DNA from 2 places in the Kribbella sp. NPDC004138 genome. Region 2 is predicted to be linked to the other one. Evidence: riboswitches for the same ligand, from Rfam matches in the RefSeq annotation. Region 2 holds a riboswitch; the other holds the start of a gene.

Region 1 (5,773 bases), on a different contig from region 2:
CGCCATCACCGCCTGCGCGGCCACGTCCGTGCCGTACGAGTGCGCGACCAGCGTGACCTCGGCGTCCTCGGACTTGAGCTCGTCGAGCTCGGTGACGAACCCCGCGAGCCGCGGGCCGCCCTCGATCGCCGCGTCCTTGCTCGCCGCTTCCACCAGGCCCTGCGGCGAGTCGTAGTCGAGCCACACCACGACCGCCGTACCCGGGCCGGCTTCCTGCTTGATCAGGTCGCCGCGGTCCGACTGTCCGCGGAACGTGTCGAGGCTGTTCCCCATGCCGGGCACCAGCACCGCGACGTTCTGCGCCTGCTGGAGGTCGCCGAGCACCTCGACCGCACGCCCCTGACCGTCGGGGTCCACCGAGTAGAACTGCCGCGGCCGCTGCACCTCGATGACGTTGCCGTCGGCATCCAGCTCGGACACCGTGACAGGGGTGAGCAGCTCCTCGATCGTCGCCAGCCGCTTCTTGTCCGCATCGGTCGCGGTCTCGGCGTCGACCGCACTCTGCAGACGATCGCGGGCCGCGACGAGCAGGGCATGATTCGCACGGAACCGCTCGGCAAGCTGGTCGGACTCAGCCATCGTGACTCCCCGTGACAGCCGGTCACCTGGGCGTGTAACCGGGCCAACCGCAGTTTGTCAGCTCCAGGGGGCCAGGGAAAGTGACCAGTTGCCCGAGTGGTGCGAGAGGTTGACCGCCGCGAGCGGGCGTACGTCGACGTGGCGCAGCGACTCCGCCGGCGCGTCCACGACGTACAGGACGATCGCGCGGACGATCGCCGGGTGGACGACCACGACCGCCGAGCCGTGGTCCCGCGCCGCGACGTCGCCCAGCCAGTCGGCGACCCTGGCGATCACGTCGTTCTCGGTTTCGCCGTTCGGTGTCGCGGTGTGCGGCCGATCCAGCCACGCCGCAACGCCCGACGGATCGGACGCGAGCAATTCCTCCAGCCCGCGTCCGGCCCAGTCGCCGTATTCGCGATCGCGCAACGCCGGCTCCACCACCGGGTCGAGCCCGAGCGCCGCCGCCGTGCGTACGGCGGCCCGCTCCGGACCGGCGTACGCCGCATCCGCGGCCACTTTCAACTCGCGCGCCGTCTCGACACTCGCCCGATCCGGCTCGGCGTCACCACCGAGCACGAGTCCACGCAGCGCAGGCGTCAAGGCGTGCGCGACCAAGGTCAACCCCGTCACATCGCTACCTTTTCTCGGGCCGGCCGGCGGTCCACCGCGACCGCATACCCGAGTCCGAGCAGGAGCCACAGCGTCGCCTGCGTACCGAGCGAGGCGAACCGGAACTGCCACAGCAGCGTAGCGGGGAACGACTCCGGAACCTCGTTGATCCGCGGCAGAATCAGGTACGCCGCCACGACGGTGACGACCAGCCCGGCGACACCGCCCGCGAGCCGGGCGACCTCGCCGTACCGCGCCGCCCACCGGGACAGCGCGACACCGGCCCAGACCGCCAGCAGGCCGATCACCAGCGTCAGCAGATACGTGACGGTCCGCTTGGTGATCGTCTCCGGATCACCGACCGCGGGCGGGTTCGGCGGGTACTTGAGGAACGGGACCAGTACGACGCCGACGAAACCGGCCGCGGCGAGTCCGAGCGCGGCGTACGCGTCGTTGCCGGTGCCGAGCTTGCGGCGCAGCAGCGTGTACGCGACGGCGAACAGACCGCCGAGCGCCACGCCGTACAAGCTGGTCGCGAGGAACAGACCGGCCTTCTGGCCTTCGCGGCTGACCAGCGGTTCTTCCCCGTGGTCGTCGCCGTGCTCATGGGCCTGGTCATGGTCATGGGAGTGCGCGGCACCGGCCTCTTCGATCGCGATCGCCGCGTCGACACGCGACTCGCCCAGCGCGTAGGCGAACGATCCGGCCAGCAGGCCGGCGAAGAGTCCGACGATCAGTCCGCGCACCAGGAGCTGTCCGAAGGTGCGCATCTGATCTAGTGGCAGGGCACGCCGAGCAGATGCCGACCGTCGTGCATCAGCTCGTGCAGGAACATCCCCGAACGAGACACCGCACCCTGGTCGAACCCGACCAGATACGCGAGCAGCAACATCAGGCCGACGCTGAGCAGCGCGACGGCGAGGAGCCTGGGAGAAAGAGCCGGTACGGCGACCGAGCGGGCAGGAGCTGCCATCTGAACTGAACCTCCTGGGGAAGTGCGCGTCCCCTTCGAAAGGCTGCGATGCCCGAGCGTCCTGACTTACGAGCCGAAACTCGATCACAGTGGCGCGGCCGCGCCGGATTCGCACCGGCTTCCCTCATGGCACCGCAGGTTGACCCTCGAACCGTAAGGTCCCCACCAACCCCCGGTCAACGCACCCCGGCGCGCCGGTGACCAATCCCACCTGCGCACCCCGGGGCCACGCGGCGCAGGTACGACCAGCCACGCGTTCCGGCCGGGGTCGTCGAGTCGTGGAGATTGGCGGTGAGAACGGACCGATATCCACGACTCGGCGCAGGGCCCGGGAGCCAAACGCCACGACTCGGGGTCGAAGGCCGCGACCAGCCAGAAGCCGACTCGACACCCGCGCCAAGCGGGGCGGGTCGGAGCGCGCGAAGCAAGTGCGCTGAGGGGCCCCGTGACGAAGTAAGCACCTGCGGAGTGCGGGTGGGGCGGCTTATCCTGAGCGGCATGCCGTCCGCTCATCATCTGGTCGCGTTTGCGATCACCGCGCTGATCATCATCGTCGTGCCGGGCCCCAGTGTGCTGTTCATCGTCGGTCGCGCCTTGGCGGTCGGGCGGCGGGAAGCCGTGTTGACGATGGTGGGGAACACGCTCGGCGCCGCGATTCTGCTCGGGGCGGTGTCGCTCGGGCTGGGGACGTTGATTGCGGCGAGCGCGGTCGCGCTCACGGTGGTGAAGCTGGCGGGTGCGGCGTACCTGATCTATCTCGGCGTGCAGGCGTTCCGGTCGCGGAAGTCGCTGGTCGAGGCGATGCGGGGTACGGCGAAGCCGAGCACGACGCGTCGGACGATCCGGCAGGGGTTCCTGGTCGGGGTGACGAACGCAAAGACGGCGGTGTTCTTCGCGGCGGTGCTGCCGCAGTTCGTGGACAAGGGCGCGGCTGCGCCGGCGTGGGCTCAGATCCTGGTGCTCGGCACGATCTTCATCCTGATCGCGCTCTGCTCGGACAGTGTCTGGGCGTTCGTGGCCGGTACGGCGCGGGAGTGGTTCGCGCGGTCGCCGCGCCGGCTCGAGCTCGTCGGCGGCACCGGCGGCCTGATGATCATCGGCCTCGGCGCCAGCATCGCGGTCACCGGCTCGAAGGAATAGCCGTACGCCGTCCTGCCGGGACGCCGAGCAGTGCGAGCAGCGCCGGGAGACCGAATGCGACCAGGTACGCCGTCATCGCGGAATGTGGCTCCAGCGCCGCGAACAACGACCCGCCGATCGCGAGGATCGTTGCGGTCGACAACGAGTCGCTGAGCTGCAGGGCCGAGCTGTTGGCGCCCTGCTCGTCGCGCTCGGAGTACTCCAGCACCAGCACGGACAGCGTCGGGAACACGGTCCCCATCCCGAGGCCGGTCAGGCTCCAGCCGAGGATGCCGACCAGCACCGGTACGTGCGGGTCGAGCGTCAGCGCCGCGGTCACGATGCCGAGCAGGATCGCGAGCATGCCCGCCTGCAGGAAGACCGCGTGTGAGAACGGCTGGTTCGGCCGGCCGCGGTACCACGACGCAGCGCTCCAGCTCAGCGCGCTGACCGTCAGGACGAGTCCGGCGAGCGCCGGCGACAGGCCGCGTTCGCGGGTGAGCATCAACGGCAGGAACACCTCGGCGCCGAACCCGGCCGCCGCGACGAGACCGCGCAGCGCGATCACCGACGGCAGCCCGCGCCCGAAGGCGAAGGTCCCGGACGGCAGCAGCCGCGGACCGAACGCGATCACCCCGGCCAGACCGATCGCCAGCAGTGCCAGCTGTACGGCGCCACGCTGCTGCCCGCCGTAGTGCAGCAGGCCGACACCGACCGCGGCCGCGATCGCCCACAGCGCCCGCTTGTCCCACAGCTTCCCCTGCCGTACGTCGTACGCGCTGCCGCGGGCCAGGCCGGGACGCATCACGAGTGCGGCCGGGACCGCGATCACCGGGACGGCCAGGAAGACGAGCCGCCAACTGGTGTGTTCGACGATCAGCCCGGCGATCGCGGGCCCGACGAGCGACGGTACGACCCAGCCGGTCGCGAACGCGGCGAAGATCCGCGGGCGGAGACGCGCCGGGTACAGCTGCCCGACGACGACGTACAGCGCGACCGTGAGCAGGCCGGAGCCGAAGCCCTGGATGATCCGGCCCGCGACCAGGATCTCCATCGAGGGTGCCAGGCCGGCGATCAGCAGGCCGGCCAGGAACCACGCCGTACCGTGCCAGAGCGGACGGGTCGGGCCTTTCAGGTCGCTCCAGGTGCCGGAGACGACCATCGCGACCACGCCGGAGGCGAGCGGTCCGCCGAACGCGAGCGCGTACAGGCTGAGGCCGTCCAGCGCTTGCGCGACGGTCGGCATCGCGGTCGCGACCGCCAGGGACTCGAACGCGACCAGGGTGATCAGCGCGACCATCCCGACGGTCAGGGCGCGGTACCGCGGTGAAAGGACGCCGCCGATCTCAGCGGCCGGCTCGGCAGTGATGGTCATGACGACGACCATCGCTGTTCAAGTGCACTTTAAGTCAACTAGAGAATCGCGGCGAGCACGAGCGCGAGGATCGGCGGCACGGCCTGGGTCGCGGCGGCGCGCAGCATCCGCCGGTCGGAGGCGAGCAGGACGATGCCGGCGCCGGCCATGCACGCGCACGCGAAGAGCGCGATGGCGTGGCCCTTGTCGCCGCCCCAGATCAGGCCGCCGAGCGCACCGATCGCCAGGAACAGGTTGTAGAAGCCCTGGTTGAACGCCCACGGCCGGGCCGCCTCCACCTCGCTGTCCTTCACCAGGAACCGGCGGTAGGTGCTGGGCTTGCGGAACAGCACGCTTTCCAGGGCGAACACGACCACATGGAACACACCGGCCACGACGACGAAGACCTGCGCGACGACGCTCATGGCGGGAAACGTACCGCTACGCCCGCCAATCCGTGGCGAAGGCGCGCGCTGGGTTGTTCCGGAACACGGCGTCCGCGAGGTCAGCGCCGAAGTAGTGCGTGATCCGCGGCCTGAGGTGGGTCAGCAGGTACGGCATCCCCGGCCCTTCGGCGGTCGACCGGGCGCGCGCCGTGGTGGTGTCACCGCCGAGCAGCAGGCGGTCCGCGTACCCGGCGTCGATCAGCGCGGCGAGGCAGTCGGTCAGCCGCGGATCGGTCGCGTTGTTGGCCCGCGACGGCCCGTCGAACGCCAGCCAGGCGCCGCGCTCCGCCAGCTCGAGATGCCCACGATGATCGGGGAACCGGTTGAGGTGCCCGAGGATCACCGCACCCGGATGCACGCCGAGCGTGTCGACGAGCAGATCGAGTACGGCGTCCGCGGCCGACCCGAGCTCGTGGTGGACGGCGATCGGCGCGTTCGTCGCGTGATGGGCCTCCGCCGCGGCCCGCATCACGAGCTCGGCGTGCGCGTCGAGTACGTGGAAGCCGCCGGCCACCTTGATCAGCCCGGCCCGGATCGCGGTGTCGCCGATCCCGTCGGTCAGCTCGCGGACGAAGATCTCGGCCAGCTGGTCGCGGACCTTGTCGACGTACCCGTCCGGGTAGTGCTCGCGGCGGTGCAGGCCGGTCGCGGCGACGATCGAAACCCCGGTGGCGGTGGAGATCCCGGGCAGGAGGCCGGCCCGGCGGTTCA
Region 2 (5,773 bases):
CCCGACCATCCCCGCGCGGGCCGATCCGACGCCGCTCTCGTCGAGCATCGGGGCCACCACGAGTACGTCGTACCCGAGCTCGGCGATCGCCGGCGCGAGCGCCCGGATGCCTGGAGCGCGGTAACCGTCGTCGTTCGTGATCAGGACTCGCGGCATGTCCCTACCCAATCAGGCGCGGTCCTCGATGTCACCTTCCGTCTCAAGGACTGCGTTGCGTAGCGTCTCGAGCGCTTCCGCCGACGGCTCCGCCCACAGGCCGCGCTGGGCGGCCTCGAGGAGGCGCTCCGCGATGCCGTGCCGCGCCCACGGGTTCGACGTCCGGAAGAACTCGGCCATCTCCGGATCGGCGACGTACTGCGTGGTCAGCGACTCGTACATCCAGTCGTCGACCACACCCGCGGTCGCGTCGTACCCGAACAGGTAGTCGACCGTCGCGGCCATCTCGAACGCGCCCTTGTACCCGTGCCGCCGCATCGCGGCCATCCACCGCGGGTTCACCACGCGGGCCCGGAAGACCCGCTTGGCCTCCTCCTCGAGCGTCCGGGTCTTCACCTGCGCGGGGACCGCGGAGTCGCCGACGTACGCCTTCGGGTTGGCGCCGGTGAGGTGCCGGACCATCGCGACCATGCCGCCGTGGTACTGGAAGTAGTCGTCGGAGTCCATGATGTCGTGCTCGCGGGTGTCCGCGTTCTTCGCCGCCACCTGGATCCGGGCGTACGCGCGCTCCATCGAGCCGCGGGCCTCGGCGCCGTCCAGGTCCTTGCCGTACGCGTACCCGCCCCACACCGCGTAAACCTCGGCCAGCTCGGCGTCGGTGCGCCAGTTCCGGGCGTCGACGAGCGGCAGCAGGCCGGCGCCGTACGACCCGGGCTTGGAGCCGAACACGCGGGCCGTCGCCTGCCGTACGTCGTTGCCCGCCGCAACATCGGTGTCCACGTGCGCCTTGAGGAAGTTGTCCGCCGGCGACTCGTCGAGGGCGGCGACCGTACGGACCGCCTCGTCGAGCAGCGCGACGACATGCGGGAAGGCGTCCCGGAAGAAGCCGGAGATCCGGATCGTCACGTCGATCCGCGGCCGGCCGAGCTCCTCCAGGCCGACCACCTCGAAGCTCGTGACGCGACGGGACGCGTCGTCCCAGACCGGCCGGCAGCCGAGCAGCCAGAGCACCTCGGCGAGGTCGTCGCCCTGCGTGCGCATCGCCGACGTACCCCAGACGGTGAGGCCCACGGACCGCGGCCATTCCCCGGTCTCGGCCTGGTGCCGCGCCAGCAGCGAGTCGGCCAGCGCGACCCCGACGTCCCAGGCGTTACGGCTCGGGATCGCCTTCGGGTCCACCGCGTAGAAGTTGCGCCCGGTCGGCAGCACGTTGACGAGCCCGCGCGTGGGCGACCCCGAAGGCCCGGCCTCCACGAACCGCCCGTCCAGCGCCCGCAGCACGTTCCCCAGCTCGTCCGGCGTCCGCGCGAGCCGCGGAACAACTTCGGTCGCTGCAAAGGTCAGCGACGCCTCGACCTCGGGACAGTCCCGGGCCAGCACCTCGGCGACCACCACCGGAACCTTCGTCGCGTCCCAGCTCAGCGTTTCCATCCCGAGCACCAGCTTCCGCGCGACAGCCTCCAGGATGTCCACCCCGTCGGCCCCGGTCACCGCCGGCAGGTCCGCGAGGGTGGCCAGATCGGTCAGGTCGGCCGCCGGCCCCGGGTTGGCCAGCAACTCGGCCTCGTCCACTCCGAAAGCCGACCCCAGAGCAGCCCGCAGCCCCGGAATCGAGTACGACCCACCCCACAACTGCCGAGCCCGCAGTACGGCGAGCACCAGGTTGACCCGCGCCTCACCCACCGGCGCACCACCCAGCACATGCAGCCCGTCGCGGATCTGCACGTCCTTGATCTCGCACAGATACCCGTCCAGATGCAGCACGAACTCGTCGAAGTCGTCGTCCTCCGGCTTCTCCGCGGTGTGCAGGTCGTGGTGCAACTGCGCCGCCTGGATCAGCGTCCAGATCTGCGCCCGCAGCGTCGGCACCTTCTCCGGGTCGAGCGCCTGCACCGTCGCGTACTCGTCGAGCAGGTACTCCAGCTTCGCCATGTCGCCGTACGTCTCGGCCCGCGCCATCGGCGGCACCAGGTGGTCGACGACCGTCGCGTGCGCCCGCCGCTTCGCCTGCGTCCCCTCGCCGGGGTCGTTGACGATGAACGGGTAGATCATCGGCAGGTTCCCGAGCACAGCGTCCGGCGCACAACCGGCCGCCATCCCGATCCCCTTGCCCGGCAGCCATTCCAGCGTGCCGTGCTTCCCGAGGTGTACGACGGCCTGCGCGCCGAACCCGCCCTGGTCGGCCGGCGCCTCCAGCCAGCGGTACGCGGCGAGGTAGTGGTGCGACGGCGCCATGTCCGGATCGTGGTAGATCGCCACCGGGTTCTCGCCGAAGCCGCGCGGCGGCTGGATCATCAGCACGACGTTCCCGAACCGCAACGCGGCCAGCGCGATCGCGGGCTCCGCGCCGGACGTGTCGACGTACAGCTCCCCCGGTGCCTCCCCCCACGCCTCGGTCATTGCCGTCCGCAACGACTCGGGCACGCCGCCGAACCAGCGGGCGTACGTGGACGCCGGAACCTTGGCGACCGCGTTGGCGAGCTGCTCGTCGGTCAGCCAGTCGACGTCGTGGCCGCCCGCCGCGATCAGCCGGTGGATCAGCCCGTCGCCTTCGAGCTCGCCGACGTCGAGGCCGCCCAGGTCGTACCCGGCCTCTTGCAGCTGCCCGAGCAGCACGACCGCCGACGCCGGCGTGTCCAGCCCGACGGCGTTCCCGATCCGGGCGTGCTTGGTCGGGTACGACGACAGCACCAGCGCGATCCGCTTCTCGGCTGCGGGTATGTGCCGCAGCCGGGCGTGCGCGACCGCGATACCGGCCAGCCGCGCGCACCGCTCCGCATCCGGCGCGTACCGGGCCAGGCCGTCGGCGTCGTACGACTTGAACGAGAACGGGATCGTGATCAGCCGCCCGTCGAACTCCGGGATCGCCACCTGCGTCGCCGCGTCCAGCGGGCTGACGGCCGCATCGCTGTCCACCCACTGCTCGCGCGTCGACGTCAGCGCCAGGCCCTGGATCAACGGAATGTCGAGCGAGGCCAGCGCACCGGCGTCCCACGCGTCGTCCGAGCCGCCCGCGCTCGCGTCGGCCGCGACCGATCCGCCGGCCGCGAGCAGCGTCGTCACGAGTACGTCGCACTTGCGCAGCAACTCGAACAACCCGGCGTTGTCGGGCGACGTCGGGTCGAGCCCGCGGAGCGTCCCGCAGTACACGGGCAGCGGCTGGGCGCCGGCCGCGTCGACCGCGGCCGCGAGCGCGTCCACGAAGGCGGTGTTCCCGGAGATCTCGTGTGCGCGGTAGTACACGATGCCGACCACCGGACGCCCGTCCTCGGCGTACGTCCCGCGCACGCCGTACGCCGGGAGCGCGCGCGGCGGCTCGAACTCGTCGCCGGTCAGCAGCAGCGTGTCCCGCAGGAAGCCGGCCAGGTTGCGGAGGTTGTCCGCGCCACCCTCGCGAAGGTAGGCCAGCGCCTCGGTGACCGCCCCGGCCGGGACGGTCGACAGCGACATCAGCTCCGCGTCCGGCGCGGCCTCACCGCTGACCACCACCGTGGGCTTCCCCGAGGCGAGCACAGCGTCGAGCCCGTCCTCCCACGCCCGCCGCCCGCCCAGCAGCCGCACCACAACCACATCAGCGGCGCCGAGCAGCGGACCCAGTTCGGTGAGCCCCAGCCTGGCCGGGTTGGCGACGTTCCAGCCGGCACCCGCCTCTGCTGCAGCCAGCAGATCGGTGTCAGCGGTCGAAAGCAGCAGAAGATTCGCAGCCACGCGCACAGTCCTTCCCGGGATGTCCACGTCCCGACCGGAGGTACGACGGCGGCAGTTCCTGACTCCCCCCAGAACGCGGGGTCACAGTGGCGGGACCGTCCCGGACTCACACCGGGTTCCTGCAGATGCCGTCGAATGACGCCGCGACTCTATCCGACCCAGCTCGGTCTGTGGGTCTGAGAGGATGCGGTCCAGATCACCTCGCGAAAGCGGCCACCGATGACCTCCTGGCGTAACACTGCCTCTGCCGAGGCACAGCAAACGCTCGACGACCTGTTCGACACCGCCGTCCAACTGGCGGTTGAGCACCTGGTCAAGCGCGGCGGCTTTCTGCCGTTCGCCGTCAGCGCGGCAGACGGTGAGCCGATCTCGATCGAGATGCTCGGCGAGAAGGCCGACGCACGCCGGACGATCGACTTGCTCTGGGACAGTCTGCGGGCGAGGCGGGACGATCTGATGGCGGCTGCGGTGGTCGCGGATGTGCGGCTCGGCGGCGATGGGTGGCCCGACGGCATTCAGGTGGAGGCCGAGCACCGGGACGGGATCGTGTTGAGCATCGTCGCGCCGTACCGTCGGCGGCGCCTTCGACGCGACGTCGAACTCGAGGAGTTCGGTCTCGCCGAAGGTCAGCGCCGGCTTTGGTGAGCTCTATCTGTGCATCGCGTAGTGGGCGGCCAGGAGGTCGGTGCCCCAGTCGTTGCGGACGTCGCGCCAGACCGAGTGGATGTGGTTGGCGTTGTCCTGGGTGTTGTCGTACTCGGCGAGGAACGTGGGACCCGCGATCGAGTAGTAGTGGCGGTGGCCGGTGCCGGGCTGGGTTTCGCCGGCCCAGGCGAACGTCAGGCGTTCGATGCCGTGCTCGGTGATGTCCTGCCAGGTCTGCAGGCCGATCGGCCCGGCGGCGCGGCCGACGTACTGGCCGATGAGGAGGCTGAGGAGCTGGCGCTGGTCCTCGGTCATGTCGCCGTACGCGAGGCCGCGGTGCAGGAGTGACGCGTCGGCCACCGGGTCGTGCCGGGTCAGGATGTCGTCGGGCGCGTCCGGAGAGACCAGCGCGACCTCCAGCTGTCCCGGCTCTAGTGCGTGCAGCAGCTGGAAGCCCAGGTCCTGCTCCGTGGCCAGAAACCGCCGCCCTGCCTGTGGCCCGGTCAGCACCTCGGCCGGGTTCGACCCGAGGAACTGTGGTGTGAACGCGATCGCTCCGTCCACGACCGTCACGTGCAGTGCCAGGTGGTGACCGTTCAGCCGCCAGGCCCACGGCTCCGTGCCGTTCGGGTCCCCGAGCACGCGCAGGAAGTACCGGTCGGCGACGGTCGCGCCTTCCCACTCCCCCGACGGCGGCAGGTCCGGCAGCCCGCGGACCACGATCTCGGCGTCCAGAACCGCCCAGACGTCGGCCGTACCGCGCTCGCTGCACCCGGTCGCGACCAGCCGCTCCACGAGTTTCTGCTGCGCCGGCGTCAGCTCGGTCAGGGCAAGGCCCGGCACAGGTCCCGGCAGGTACGTCCACTGCTTGTGGTCCGGGGTGTCGAAGGGTGCGCGGATCTTGCCGGCCTGGTCCGGTGTCAGGCTCGCCAGCAACTCGAGAACCGTGTCCCGCGTCTGCGCTACAACCATGCCGATCGCTCCCGTTCCGTCGGTTCGTAGGTGGTCCACTGTTCGAACGGCCGGTCCAGCTTGTACCGGAAATCCGGCTGCCGCAGCAGGACGCGTGTTTCGGCGTTCCCCGGGTTCCGCAGCGACTCGAAGAACCGCACCGACCAATGGAACCACCGCATACAGAACAGCCGCATGGTCAGGCCGTGCGAGACCAGCAGCACGTTGCGCGGGGCGTCCGCGCTCTCGAAGTCGCGGTGCATGGTCTCCAGGAACGTCGACACCCGGTCGTACACGTCCGACCCCGACTCAC

Evidence for each region. A riboswitch is a leader RNA that binds a small molecule or an ion and turns the genes downstream of it on or off. The one in region 2 is predicted to bind cobalamin.
Region 1: it holds a riboswitch for cobalamin, as region 2 does, so the genes downstream of both, ACWEOO_RS23835 (CbtB domain-containing protein) here and cobN (cobaltochelatase subunit CobN) in region 2, are expected to answer to the same signal.

The regions. Positions count from the first base shown of each region.
Region 1 is NZ_JBSGFZ010000017.1:55,564-61,336, reverse strand. Features, by position in the region: gene ACWEOO_RS23850 (alpha/beta hydrolase) at 1-579, opposite strand, end outside; gene ACWEOO_RS23845 (histidine phosphatase family protein) at 637-1,191, opposite strand; gene ACWEOO_RS23840 (CbtA family protein) at 1,188-1,940, opposite strand; gene ACWEOO_RS23835 (CbtB domain-containing protein) at 1,946-2,143, opposite strand; adenosylcobalamin (AdoCbl) riboswitch at 2,188-2,280, opposite strand; gene ACWEOO_RS23830 (LysE family translocator) at 2,642-3,283, shown strand; gene ACWEOO_RS23825 (MFS transporter) at 3,264-4,637, opposite strand; gene ACWEOO_RS23820 (DUF1304 domain-containing protein) at 4,676-5,041, opposite strand; gene ACWEOO_RS23815 (phosphotriesterase family protein) at 5,058-5,773, opposite strand, start outside.
Region 2 is NZ_JBSGFZ010000005.1:257,810-263,582, forward strand. Features, by position in the region: gene surE (5'/3'-nucleotidase SurE) at 1-156, opposite strand, end outside; gene cobN (cobaltochelatase subunit CobN) at 169-3,864, opposite strand; cobalamin riboswitch at 3,898-4,025, opposite strand; gene ACWEOO_RS09110 (hypothetical protein) at 4,084-4,509, shown strand; gene ACWEOO_RS09115 (DUF3500 domain-containing protein) at 4,513-5,481, opposite strand; gene ACWEOO_RS09120 (histidine phosphatase family protein) at 5,472-5,773, opposite strand, start outside.